One region of the Mesorhizobium sp. YL-MeA3-2017 genome, then DNA from elsewhere that is predicted to be linked to it. Evidence: predicted binding sites of a transcription regulator. Region 1 holds the regulator's gene; each other region holds the start of a gene.
What was found. The regulator LexA, encoded in region 1, represses DNA repair genes until DNA is damaged. The targets are predictions, from matches to a motif close to TGTTCNNNNTGTGTTCNG.
Positions count from the first base shown of each region.

Region 1 (3,419 bases):
TGTTCGCGGCCTGGCACTTCCAGCGCATTTCGCCGCTCAGCCTGCTCGCCAACCTTGCCGTGATGCCGATCGTCTCGCTTGTCGTCATGCCGGCCGCCGTTTTCAGCGCGCTCGCCATGCCGTTCGGGGCCGACGGACCGTTCCTCTACGCCATGGGCAAGGGGTTGTCGGCGATGATGGCGATCGCCGAATGGATCTCAGCACGCTCGCCGGTCGATGCCGTCGGGCTCGTCTCGACGCAATCGGTTTTGCTGGTCACGGCCGCACTGGCGATCGGCGCCATGGCCACGACATGGCTGCGGCTGCTCGCCGTGCCGCTGGCCTTCGCCGGCATCGTGGCGATGGACGATGTCGAGACGCCCGACGTGCTGGTGGCCGAGGATGCGCGCCTCGTCGCCATGCCCATCGGCGGCGGCGAACTGGCGGTCAGCCGGCCGCGCCCCAATGCGTTCACGCTCGACAATTGGCGCCGCGCGCTCGATGCCGAGACTGTCGTCCTTCCCGAGACGGCGGCATCGGCCGGCGTCGCCTTGGCGGACGCGCAGGACCTGCCGCCCGGCACGCCGTTTCTGTGTGCGCAGGATCTCTGCTTTGCCCGCCATCCCGATGGCCCGGTCGTGGCGACGGCGCCCAATGCGCGCGCCGCGAAGCCCGCCTGTGCGGTCGCCGCCGTGATCGTCATCGACGACGCCACGGCGCGCGATCTTTGCGAGGACGCCGCCGTCGTCGTCATCACCCGACAGGATCTGGCCCGCGCCGGCAGCGCGGCGGTCTATTTCGACCCGCAAAATGCCGCTGCTGCCGCAACGGCGCGCTTCGCCCTCGAAGACAGCTCCCGGCCCTGGCACGCGCAGCGCCGGTTTTCACGCGAGGCGAGGGGCCTGCCGCCCCGGCAGCAGGAGCGCGTGAAGTCCAATGCCAAGGCAGGCAAATTCGATGCCTCGGCAAACAGATTCGATGCCGACACAAACAGGCGCGATGCGCGTGCGAACAAACGCGATGCCACGCCGAACGGTCCTGATGTCACGACAGAACAACGAGATCACGCGCCTCAAACGCCAGAAAATTAGCCGGCTATCAATTCGGCAAGACCGCGTCCACTAAACCGGCTCCGCGACATTTCAGCGGAGGAAAGAGACCTGCTACGAGCGCTTGGAGCCGGCTCCGAGCGCGTCGAGCCGACCTGTTCCGGCCTCATTAATAGCGGCGGATCAGGCCGACCAGCTTGCCTTGCACCTTGACCCGGTCCGGCCCGAAAATGCGGGTTTCATAGGCCGGATTGGCGGCCTCCAGCGCAATCGACGCGCCCTTGCGGCGGAAGCGCTTCAGCGTCGCTTCCTCCTCGTCGACCAGTGCCACGACGATCTCGCCGGGATTGGCGGTGTTGGCATTGCGGATGATGACCGTGTCGCCGTCGAAAATGCCGGCCTCGATCATCGAATCGCCTTTGACCTCAAGGGCATAGTGGTCACCGCCCGAAATCATGTCAGGCGGCACCGAGATGGAATGCGTGCGGTGCTGGATGGCGTCGATCGGCACACCGGCGGCGATGCGGCCCATGACGGGAATGGAAACGGCGGAGCCGGCATCGTCGTCATTGCTGGCCGACTGCGGGCGCTGCGGCTCCTTGGCCGCCGGGCGGCCGAGGCTGCCTTGGATGACGGCCGGCGAAAACCTCCTGGCCGCGTTGAGGCCGGGCGCGATGGAATCGGGCAGACGCAAAACTTCGAGCGCCCGGGCCCGGTTCGGCAGCCGGCGGATGAAGCCGCGCTCTTCCAGAGCGGTGATCAGGCGGTGGATGCCGGACTTCGATGCAAGATCGAGCGCCTCCTTCATCTCGTCGAAAGAGGGTGGGATGCCGCTTTCTTTCAGTCGTTCGTGGATGAAGAGCAGAAGCTCGTGTTGCTTGCGTGTCAGCATTGTCACCCCCAGGGGACTGGAACCGGAATCAGTAAAACAAACCCGGAACAAACACTATCTGTTCCATTTGTGTTCCGCAACCATTTAAAGTTTAATGAATCTGTTGACGCTTTGTTCAGCCTGATGCCGCCGGAACTCGATCTCGACTTTTTCGTCGCGCCGGGGCGAGTGGCTTTGCAAATGGCAGAATCGAGGCGCCACTGCATGGTTGAGCAGAACAGGCGCGCGGTGTGAAGAGCCCGGGCCTGCAACAAAGGCACGGCCCGGCCGGATTGTGCCAAGCCGGCCGACAAAGACGTTGCTGCTACGCGTCCCGCGCCTTCCAGCCTGGTGATTACTCGGCAAAAAGATTCGCAGCCATGTAGTCGACAAAAACCCGAACCTTGGGCGAGAGGTATCGGTTGGTCGGCCAAAGGATCCGAAACGTCCCGGCCTCGCTAAGGTAGTCTTCCAGTAGCGGCACCAGCTTTCTCTCGGCCAGGCCTGAGGATACGGCAAACGGCGGAAGGCATGTGATGCCGAAAGATCGTTCGGCGAGATAGATCAATGGTTCCAACGTGCTGGCGACCGTGGTGACGGGAAGGTCGAGCTTCAGCTCGCGTCCATCGCGCGCCAGCGGCCACGGTTCGAGCCGTCCCGAATTCGCGAAGCGATGATGCAGGCACCGATGCAGGAGGAGGTCCTCCGGCACACTCGGCCTGCCGTTTTCGGCGAGATATTCGGGTGCCGCGACAATCATGTGCCTGAATGTCCCGAGCTTGCGGCTCATCAGGCGCGTGTCCTTGACGTCGCCCGTTCGAACGACGGCGTCGAAACCCTCCTCGATGACATCGACAAGCCGGTCGGTGAAATCGAGATCGAGGTTGATCTGCGGATATGTTGCCATGAAAGCCGACAGCGTCGGCATCAAAAGCATGCCGGCCAGGGGAAGGCTCACGCGAAGCTGCCCGCGCGGGGTCGCCTGCGACCGCGACAGCTGGGCCTGAGCTTGTTCGAATTCCGCCTGGATGCGCCGGCAGCTGTCGAGGAAAAAACTGCCTTCCTCGGTCAGCGCCATACTGCGCGTCGAGCGGTGAAAAAGGCGCGCGCCCATCTCGTCCTCGAGCCGCAGGATGGCCTTGCCGACAGCGGAACCCGACAGGCCGAGCCGTTGCGCAGCGCTCGCGAAACTTCCCGCCTCGGCCACCTGAATGAAAATGCCAAGCGTTCCAAGCGTATCCATGGAGAGTCAATTCCGGAAAAAATATCCGATGTGATGAGAATACCGGACCATTTATCCGATATTTCCGTCCCGATATCCAGATGCCGTCGCGCACAGTCCGCCGCGATCCTCAAATGGAGATACGCATGACCACCCAATCGAACGCCGCCTTCGCGGCCACTCCCCAGCCAACGACCTTCATCGTCAACGTCATCCACGCCCACCCCGGAAAGCAGGAGGAGGCTTTCGCCATCATCCAGGACGTCGTGCACTATGTCGCCGAACGCAAGGAAGGTTT
Region 1 covers NZ_JAUSVH010000001.1:215,983-219,401, reverse strand. The annotation lists gene QFZ88_RS00915 (ComEC/Rec2 family competence protein) at 1-1,070, shown strand, start outside; gene lexA (transcriptional repressor LexA) at 1,198-1,920, opposite strand; gene QFZ88_RS00905 (LysR family transcriptional regulator) at 2,255-3,142, opposite strand; gene QFZ88_RS00900 (antibiotic biosynthesis monooxygenase) at 3,268-3,419, shown strand, end outside.

Region 2 (3,419 bases), 2.8 Mb from region 1:
ATTCGCGCCGGCACGGCCAGGCAGCGGCAGGAGCTGCTGCCAAGGGCGGAGAAGTGGCACGCTTCGGCGCTGCACTGGCTGCCGCGATTTGAAAGTGTCGAGGTCACTTCCGAAGGAGCATAAGCTCGCAGCACTCTAGCTGTCGTCGCCTTCCACAACCCGCAGCCTCAGCTGACCGGTCTTGGAATCAGCGGTGCGCGAGACGGGCTCATGCTTGTGTTGCCCGTCCGCTTTGTTGGCCTCGTCTGCTCCTTCCGCTCCCCCGAACTCCAGCGCCTCGATCTTCTGGCCGCGTTTGGTGACCTTGGAGGAGGAGACGAGTATATCGTCGATGTCTTTTGAGGCCTGGCCGAAATGGGTTTGCAGCTTGCGCACCCGCTCGTCGAGCCGCACGACATCTTCCATCAGGCGGATGACCTCGCCCTGGATCAGATGCGCCTGTTCGCGCATCCGCGCATCCTTGAGGATCGCCTGGATGACCTGGATCGACAGCATCAGGAGCGATGGCGAGACGATGACGACACGGGCCCGATGGGCACGCTGCACCAGCGCCTCGAAATGCTCGTGGATTTCGGCGAACACCGATTCCGACGGCACGAACATGAAGGCGGTGTCCTGCGTCTCGCCCTGGATCAGGTATTTTTCGGCGATATCGCGGATATGGACCTCGATATCGCGCCGGAACGATTGCGCCGAGACCTTCTGCAGCTCGGGGCTCTCCGCCGCGCGGATGGCGTTCCAGGCTTCAAGCGGAAACTTGGCATCGATGGCGAGCGACGGCGCGCCGTTCGGCATCTTCACCACGCAATCCGGCCGGCTGCCGTTCGACAGCGTCGCCTGGAATTCATAGGAGCCGTGCGGCAGTCCGTCGGCGACGATCGCTTCCATGCGCGACTGGCCGAAGGCGCCGCGCGTTTGCTTGTTGGAGAGGATCGCCTGCAGCTGCACCACTTGCCCGGCAAGCGACTGGATGTTGCCTTGCGCGGTATCGATCACCGCAAGCCGCTCCTGCAATTTGGCCAGGCTTTCATGGGTCGATTTCGTCTGCTCGGTCATGGTCTGGCCGATGCGCCCGGTCATGGTGTCCAACCTCTGGCCGAGCGATTGCGTCAATTCGGCCTGGCGGGCGCCGAACACGTCGGCCAGCGCGCCCATGCGCCCTTGCATCTCGGCCTGCGATTGCAGGATGCCGGCCATGCGCGCTTCGGCATCGCGGGCATGATCTGCGGCTTCCGCCGCGGCGACGCTGCGCGCCTTGGCCGCGCGCCACAGCGCCACGATCAAGGCAACGAACAGGACAAAGACAAGCAGCACGACGAAGCCCAGCGCCTGGCCGAGCGAAATCGTGGTCGCGCCAAGCCGGGCGACGGGTTCGGAGAGGATGGAGCCGAGGTCGTTCATTGCGCCAGCATAGCCGATTCTCGAGGCTCGCAAAGATCAAAACGTGAACATGGCGACAGCAGCGCAGTTGACGCTTTCTTTGCAAGGTTTTAGGTGAGCGGTATGTCGATCAAGCCGCTCATCATTCTTCCCGATCCCGTCCTGCGTCAGGTTTCCAAGTCCGTCGAGCGCATCGACGAGCCGTTGCTCAAGCTGGCCGATGACATGCTGGAGACCATGTACGATGCACCGGGCATCGGCCTGGCCGCTATCCAGGTCGGCGAGCCGCTGCGCATGCTGGTGATCGATCTCGCCAAGGAAGGCGAACCGCCGGCACCGCATGTCTTCATCAACCCCGACGTCCTGGAAAGCGGCACTGAGCGCTCGGTCTACGAGGAAGGCTGCCTGTCGATCCCCGACTACTACGCCGAGGTCGAACGGCCGGCCACAGTCCGCGTCCGTTATCTCGACCGGGATGGGCGGCTCCAGGAAATCCAGGCCGAAGGGCTGATGGCAACCTGCCTGCAGCATGAAATCGACCATCTGAACGGCGTTCTGTTCATCGACCATATTTCGAAGCTGAAGCGCGATATGGTGGTCAAGAAGTTCAAGAAGCTCGCCCGCGACAAGGCGCCCAGCCGGCTGGCTGGCTGATCGGGTTCATGACGCTCCGCATCGTCTTCATGGGGACACCGGATTTTTCGGTCGCGACGCTGCGCGCGCTGGCCGAGGCCGGGCACGGCATTGCCGCGGTCTATACGCAGCCGCCGCGCGCCGCCGGCCGGCGTGGACTGGAATTGACGCCATCGCCGGTGCAGCGCGAGGCCGAGCGCCTCGGCATTGCCGTGAGTACGCCTGTTTCGCTGAAGAACGAGGCGGAACAGCAGGCATTCCATGCGTTGAACGCCGATGTCGCGGTGGTTGTCGCCTATGGATTGCTGCTGCCCAAGGCGATCCTCGATGCGCCGCGCCTGGGCTGTCTCAATGGTCACGCCTCGCTTTTGCCACGTTGGCGTGGTGCAGCACCGATCCAGCGCGCCATCATGGCCGGCGATGCCGAGACCGGCATGATGGTCATGAAAATGGAAGCTGGGCTGGACACCGGCCCAGTCGGATTGGTTGACAAACTGGTCATCGATCCCGACATGACGGCTGGCGACCTGCATGATCGCCTGATGGCGGCAGGGGCCAGATTGATGGTCGATGCGCTGGCCCGGCTTGAAACCGGAACATTGAGCTTTGTGGAACAGGCCGCCGATGGCGTGACCTATGCGACAAAGATCGATAAAACGGAAACCCGGATCGATTGGACCCGCCCGGCGGGCGAGGTTCACGACCATATCCGGGGCCTGTCGCCTTTTCCGGGTGGATGGTGCGAGGCCATGATCGGCGGCCGTGTCGAACGGCTGAAGTTGCTGCGTTCGACTGCCGCCGAAGGCGCGGGGGAACCGGGAGGAATTCTCGACGACCGGCTGACGGTCGCCTGCGGAGCAGGCGCGGTCAGGCTGGTCGAATTGCAGCGGGCGGGCGGTAAGCCCGTAACCGCGCAGGAGTTTCTGCGCGGGGCCAAGTTGGAAAAAGGAATGAAATTGTCATGAGCATGATGTCGATACGCGCGGCGACGCCGCGGGACCGCGAGGCAATCCGCCTCGTCGAAGAGCATGCCTTCGGCCAGCAGACCGAAGCAGGCCTGGTCGACGCCATCGTTTTGGAAGGCAACGCGGTGCTGGAGCTGGTCGCCGAGGAAGATGGCCAGGTGGTTGGCCACATCCTGTTCTCGCGCCTCTATGTCGAGAACGGCGGCAAGCAGTTCCCGGCCCTGGCGTTGGCGCCACTCGCCGTGGAGCCCGACTTCCACGGCACCGGCATTGGCGGTGCTCTGGTACGCGAGGCCCATATCCGGCTGAAGGATGCCGGCGAGAACCTGTCGATCGTCCTGGGCGATCCGGCCTATTACGGCCGCTTCGGCTACAGCCACGATCGTGCAGCCGGTTTTGCCTCGGAATACCAGGGCGAAGCGCTGCAGGCGCTGGCCTGGG
Region 2 covers NZ_JAUSVH010000001.1:2,966,559-2,969,977, forward strand. The annotation lists gene QFZ88_RS14235 (GFA family protein) at 1-123, shown strand, start outside; gene QFZ88_RS14240 (DNA recombination protein RmuC) at 136-1,401, opposite strand; gene def (peptide deformylase) at 1,504-2,034, shown strand; gene fmt (methionyl-tRNA formyltransferase) at 2,043-2,978, shown strand; gene QFZ88_RS14255 (GNAT family N-acetyltransferase) at 2,975-3,419, shown strand, end outside.
Region 2: the regulator LexA is predicted to act here: its motif matches at 1,434-1,451, upstream of QFZ88_RS14240 (DNA recombination protein RmuC).

Region 3 (3,419 bases), on a different contig from region 1:
GGTGAAAGTCGACCGTATCCGTCAGTCTCTGGGAGGAGGTAGATCCCGACGAAATCGATAGATGTAAATCTAGCCGGTCGAAGCCGTCGCTCCAGCGCTGATTTCGCATGGCAGCGATGCGCATTGTGCATTGCAACATAGTCCGCTGACGCTCCTTTGGTTGAGATCTGGGGACGGGCCCGGCTCGGCTCTGGCGGCAAGACGCACATTGGGCCTATACGCAGACCGCGCAAATCGTATCGATTCAGGAAGAAGTCATGAGACGACAAACGCGTCCCTTCATTGTGGAGATGAAGCACAGGCGCGCTCCAACGAAGAAGCAATCGATCTAGGGCAATCTGAGTATTGCTGCGGTCGATACTGAAACAATGCGCGGTCTAGAAGGGGATACCCCGACTTCCGCGCCCCTGATTGACTCCAGCGCTGCGCCGATTGATGTTGCGGGCAACGATGACCAGGAAGTGGAGCACACTATGCCCGATCTGCCGGAAGCTGAAACCGTCGAGGCCGTTACTGAGGCTCCTGCAGCGGTAGAGGCCCCGGAACCGAAGAAAAAGGCTCCACGGCCAAAAAAGGCGAAGGCGACCTCCAAACCGCGGGTTACAAAGGAAGCCACAAAGCCTGCACTCAAGGCGGCGGAGGCTCCGCCTGCTCCGGCCCGCGCCAAGCGCAAGACCTATTCCGAGAAAGAGCGCGCACAAAAAGTTGGACAGATCAAGAAGGCGATCGGCAGCGGCGACAGCGTGAAAGTCGCCGTGGGCAAGGCGGAAATATCGGAACAGACGTATTATCAGTGGCTCAGGGCTTCACAGCCCGCGACGAAGGGTGGCGACTTCGATCTGGAGCGTTTGGCCGCCCTTGAGAAAGAAAACAAAGACTTGATGAAGCAGCTGGAAGAGCGGCTCCTTAAGCAGAATGCCGAACTGAAGCGTAAGCTTGGGATCAAATAGCCGGGCTGCTCCAGATCAAATTTTGAGAGCTTTGGATAGCCGGGTTACCTGCGTCGCCCGTCTCGCCTAGAGCGTTAATCTGCAAATAGCAGAAGCTGCCGATCGTCGTCGCTGCCGTTCCCATCAAGCGACGACAGCGTCACACCGATCAATCTGATGCCTTTTTCGGTGGGGAAGAGCGGCGCCATCAGGGCGGCCGCCACTCCCTCCAGGTCGATGACGCTCGCGATGAGACCACTCGCAGTCCGGCTGCGTGTGATCTGGTGGAAATCAGCGTACTTGACCTTCAGCGTCACCGTCCGGCCGCGAATCCCCTTGGCTTCGCAATAGCCCCAGACCTTTGAGGCAAGCGTCGAGAGTTCGGTTCGCGCCGTCCCAATGTCGAATATGTCGGTCGGGAACGTGTCTTCCGCCCCGACCGACTTGCGCGGCCGGTTCGGTTCGACCGGACGATCATCGATGCCGCGGGCAATCCTGTAGTACCACGTGCCCGACTTCCCAAAATGCTCCTGAAGGAATGACAGCGGCTTGTCACGGAGATCCACGCCGGTCGCGATCCCCAGACGCTCCATCTTGGCCGCCGTCGCCGGACCTACGCCATGGAACTTCTTGACGGGCAGGCTCGCCACGAAGTCCGGCCCCATCTTCGGCGTTATCACGGCCTGGCCGTTGGGCTTATTGAGATCGCTGGCCAGTTTCGCCAGGAACTTGCAGTACGAAATGCCAGCCGATGCGTTGAGGCCGGTCACTTCCTTGATGCGCGCGCGAATGATGGTAGCGATCTCCGTCGCGACGGCGATGTTCTGCTTGTTGATCGTAACGTCGAGATACGCCTCGTCCAGCGATAGCGGCTCGATCAAATCGGTATGCTCGGCAAAGATCTCGCGGATCTGCGCCGACACCGCCCGGTAGACGTCGAACCTCGGCTTGACGAAGATCAGTTCCGGACAGAGGCGCTTCGCGGTTGCTGAGGGCAGTGCCGATCGCACTCCGAAGGCGCGTGCCTCATAGCTTGCGGCCGCAACGACGCCGCGGGCGGCCGAGCCACCGACCGCGACCGGCTTTCCGCGCAGCTCCGGATTGTCCCGCTGTTCGACCGACGCGTAGAAGGCGTCCATGTCCACGTGCAAGACGCGGCGATGCAGGGGAGACGGGCCGTCCTGTCCCAGGGCTCCGCTGACGCCGATGCGGTGGTCCGTGTCTTCTATCATGGCGTCTTCATCGTCGCTGCATTGACCTTCTCGAGAAGATGGGCGGGAGCCGGTGGTATTCCAAATCACCGGCCCCGCCGGGGCTGGGGAATATTATTGCAGCTGTCCCCTACCGCAAATGTCAGGAGGCTTTCCCTTGGGCGGGACATCGCGGCAGGATGACCGGGCCGATCCTTGTTGCGAACGAAACGGAAACACGATTCATTCGCGCAATGAACCTCGCTGTCCTTGATTCGACCGTGGCCGCCGCGGCGCCAGACGACTACCTTGCCGGCCTCAACACCGAGCAACGATCGGCGGTGGTCCACGGCGAAGGCTCGGCCGCGGAGCCCCTGCTGATTATCGCAGGAGCCGGGTCGGGCAAGACCAATACCTTGGCGCACAGGGTCGCGCACCTGATCGTGAACGGTGCCGATCCTCGACGAATCCTTCTCATGACTTTTTCGCGCCGGGCCGCGGCGGAGATGACGCGCCGTGTCGAGCGCATCGCAGCCATGGTGCTCGGCGACAAGGCGTCGATCATGACCGAGGGACTCACCTGGGCAGGCACGTTCCATGCGATCGGAGCCCGGCTGCTGCGCGATCATGCGCTCGAAATCGGTCTCGACCCGGCCTTTACGATCCACGACCGGGAAGATTCGGCCGACCTGATGAACCTGGTACGGCACGAACTCGGCCTGTCCAAGACCGAGAGCAGATTTCCCGCCAAAGGCACCTGCCTTGCGATCTACTCGCGGGCGGTCAACGCGCAGGCCGAACTGGAAGCCGTGCTCGCCAAATCCTTCCCTTGGTGCATAGGCTGGGCCGAGGAGCTGAAAACCCTGTTCGGCGCCTATGTCGAAGCCAAGCAGGCGCAGAACGTCCTCGACTACGATGACCTTCTGTTGTGGTGGGCGCAGATGTGCGCGGAGCCGGCAATCGTGGAACAGCTCCGCTCGCGCTTCGACCACATCCTTGTCGACGAATACCAGGACACCAACCGGCTGCAGGCGACCATCCTGACGGCGCTCAAGCCTGACGGCCGGGGGCTGACTGTCGTCGGCGACGACGCGCAGTCGATCTATTCCTTCCGCGCCGCCGAGGTTCGCAATATCCTGGATTTTCCAGGGCTGTTTCCGGAGCCTGCCCGTATCGTCACGCTTGACCGCAACTACCGGTCCACGAACACCGTGCTGGACGCGGCGAACGCGGTCATCGGCGAGGCGGCCGACCGCTTCATCAAGAACCTCTGGACCGAGCGGCGTTCCGCGGAAAAGCC
Region 3 covers NZ_JAUSVH010000003.1:155,351-158,769, forward strand. The annotation lists gene QFZ88_RS28235 (transposase) at 474-950, shown strand; gene dinB (DNA polymerase IV) at 1,025-2,161, opposite strand; gene QFZ88_RS28245 (ATP-dependent helicase) at 2,374-3,419, shown strand, end outside.
Region 3: the regulator LexA is predicted to act here: its motif matches at 2,341-2,358, upstream of dinB (DNA polymerase IV).

Region 4 (3,419 bases), 830 kb from region 1:
GGAAACAGGCCTTCCTCCCAGCCGGGCAGGAACACGGTCTCGAACTCCAGCCCCTTGGCCGAATGCAGGGTCATGATCGAGACGGCGTCGAGACCCTCATTCTGCTCGGCGTCCATCACCAGCGCGACATGTTCGAGGAAGGCGCGCAGCGATTCATACTCCTCCATGGAGCGGATCAGCTCCTTGAGGTTTTCGAGACGACCCGGCGCGTCGGCCGAACGGTCGTTCTTCCACATGTCGGTGTAGCCGCTCTCCTCGAGAATTGTCTCGGCGAGTTCGGTGTGCGGCGTGGTGTCGAGCAGGCTTTGCCAACGGGCGAAGTTGGCGGCGACCTCGCGCAAGGCGGCGCGCGGCTTCGGCTTCAGTTCGTCGCTTTCGGCGAGCTTGCCGGCGGCCTCCAGCATCGGAACGCGCAGCGCGCGCGCCGTGTCGTGGATCTGGCGGATGGTGGCGTCGCCGAGGCCGCGCTTCGGCACGTTGACGATGCGCTCGAAGGCAAGGTCGTCGGCGCCCTGGGCGACGACGCGGAAGAAGGCCATGGCGTCGCGGATTTCCTGGCGCTCGTAGAAGCGCGGGCCGCCGATGACACGGTAGTTGAGGCCGATCTCGATGAAGCGATCCTCGAAGGAGCGCATCTGGAAGGAGGCGCGCACCAGGATGGCCATGTCGTTCAGCTTGTGGCGGTCTCGCTGATAGGCCTCGATGGTCTCGCCGACGGCGCGTGCTTCTTCGTCGGAATCCCAGGCGGCGTGCACATTGACCTTGGGGTCTTCCGGGTCGGGCCGGTCGGTGAACAGCGTCTTGCCGAGGCGGCCTTCATTGTGGGCGATGAGATGGGCGGCGGCACCCAGGATATGGGCGGTGGAGCGGTAGTTGCGCTCCAGGCGGATGACGGTGGCACCCGGAAAATCCTTCTCGAAGCGCAGGATGTTGTCCACCTCGGCGCCGCGCCAGCCATAGATCGACTGGTCGTCGTCGCCGACGCAGCAGATGTTGACGAGGTTTCTTTCCCTCTCCCCGTTCACGGGGAGAGGGTGGTCCGCAGGACCGGGTGAGGGGCGGGAGCTCGCCTCGGAGACGTTTGCGCCGCCCCTCATCTGCCTGCCGGCATCTTCTCCCCGTGAACGGGGAGAAGAGGGCTGTTTCGGTCGCTGCGCGAGCAGCCTGAGCCACATGTACTGAGCGGTGTTGGTGTCCTGGTATTCGTCGACGAGGATGTATTTGAACTTGCGGTGGTACTCGGCCAGCACGTCGTGATGCTGGCGGAAGATGCGGATCGGGTGCAGCAACAGGTCGCCGAAGTCGCAGGCGTTCAGCGTGGTCAGCCGGTCCTGATAGGCACGGTAGAGCTCGCGGCCACGGCCATTGGCAAAGGCGCGCGCATCGCCTTCCGGAATCTCGTCGGGGCCGAGACCCTTGTTCTTCCAGCCGTCGATCATCTGCGCGAAGGTGCGCGGCGCCCAGCGCTTGTCGTCCAGCCCCTCGGCCTGGATCAGCTGCTTGATCAGACGGATGACGTCGTCGGTGTCGAGGATGGTGAAGTCCGAGCGCAGGCCGGCAAGTTCGGCATGGCGGCGGAGCAGCTTGACGCCGATGGAGTGGAAGGTGCCCAGCCACGGCATGCCCTCGACCGCCTCGCCGACGAGGATGCCGACGCGCTGCTTCATCTCGCGCGCGGCCTTGTTGGTGAAGGTGACGGCTAGGATCTGCGAAGGGAAGGCGAGGCCCTGGCTGAGGATATGGGCGATGCGGGTGGTGAGCACGCGTGTCTTGCCGGTGCCGGCGCCGGCCAGCACCAGCACGGGACCTTCGGTGGTTTCCACCGCCTGGCGCTGCTCGGGGTTCAGCCCCTTCAGATAGTCGGGCGGGTTGTTGTGGCCCTGGCGGGCGGCCATGGCGCGGGCGGCGATGCCGGAGGGGCCTGACTGTGGTGCGGGTGCACGCGCGCTGTCGAAACGCGGAGCATCGTCCTCGTCGAAGAAGGGCATGTCGTGGGGGTCGCCGGCCATTTCGCCTCCGAATGTAGTGATTCGGGCGAGAAAGGCCAGCAATGTTCACACACTGTTCCCTAATTTGGCGGGTTTGCGGGCCATTGACGCCACCAGCAGGATGCGGCTAGCGTCGATTACGGCTCGACGCAGCCGGCAGTCCGCGCCCCGAAATGGGTATGGCGAATGCGTCGCGACACTTCAGTCTGGTCCTTGTCCCTTGGGGCGAAGGCGCCGGCAATGCGGACCCCGGTGAAGCCTGAGCGCCCTGACGAGAAGGATCGCATTATGCGCACATTCCTGGATGCCAAGGCGATGGCGAAAGCCATGCGCGAGACGCTTGCCGTCAAGAAAATCGACATTTCCCATTCCGAGGCGCTGGAGATCGTTGCCTGCCAGTTCGGCCTCGACAATTGGAACATCCTGTCCGCCCGGATCGAAGACAGAGCCGGGCAGGCGGGGGCACCGGCCGCCGATGCAGGCGATATCACCTTCGAACAGGCGGTTCCGATCGTGCGTATCTTCGACGTCGCCAAGGCGCACGAGTTCTATCTCGGCTTCCTCGGTTTCACGGTGGATTGGGAGCATCGCTACGGCGATAATTTCCCGCTCTACACGCAGGTATCCCGGGCAGGCCTCAGGCTGCATCTGTCCGAACATTCGGGCGACGCCAGCCCGGGCGGCAACATGGTCGTCTATATGAGCGGCGTCGAGGCCTTCCAGCGCGAACTGGCGGCGAAGGACTACCGCTACATGAAGCCCGGGCTGGAAAAGGTCGACGACCGGCTGGAGGTCGAGGTCATCGACCCGTTCGGCAATCGCATCCGTTTCATGCAGATCGTGACGGCCGGCTGACCGGCAGTACCGCTGCGGTTCAGAGCTGTGGCCGGAAGGCATGGCCTTCCGGCTTCTTGCGCCCTTTTTCTTCTAGAGGCCGAGCTGACTCTTGAGGCCCGGCACGGAATCCAGCACCTGGCTGGTCAATTGCGGACCGGCGGCGGTTTTCGCCTGCTGGATCAGCGTGGCGGCGGCCTGCTGGATCTGCGCCATGCTGAGGCCGGTCGATTCCAGCTGCGCGACGCCGTTGACCAGCGCGCCGGCCTTGCCACCGAGGATGCCGCCGAGCGCCGACTGCAGCGAACCGAGCAACCCGCCGCCACCGCTGGCGGGAGCCGCGCTCATCACGTCATATTGCTGGGCGAGCTGGTCGGCGCCCGGCAGCTTGGCGAACCACGGCTCGACCGTGGCGGCGTCGACTTCATGCTGGATGACCGACAGGATGGTGCCGACCACCTTTTCCGTCGTCGGCTGGTCTATGCTGGTTTTCTGCGCAATCGTATTCACAACGTCCTGGGCATTCATGGGGCTCACCTTTCGCCATATCCGTGCCCGTTGCGCGGGCTCCGGCAAAGCATGGAATGGTCGCTCGGA
Region 4 covers NZ_JAUSVH010000001.1:1,048,531-1,051,949, reverse strand. The annotation lists gene QFZ88_RS04970 (ATP-dependent helicase) at 1-2,009, opposite strand, end outside; gene QFZ88_RS04965 (glyoxalase superfamily protein) at 2,277-2,843, shown strand; gene QFZ88_RS04960 (hypothetical protein) at 2,916-3,350, opposite strand.
Region 4: the regulator LexA is predicted to act here: its motif matches at 2,052-2,069, upstream of QFZ88_RS04970 (ATP-dependent helicase).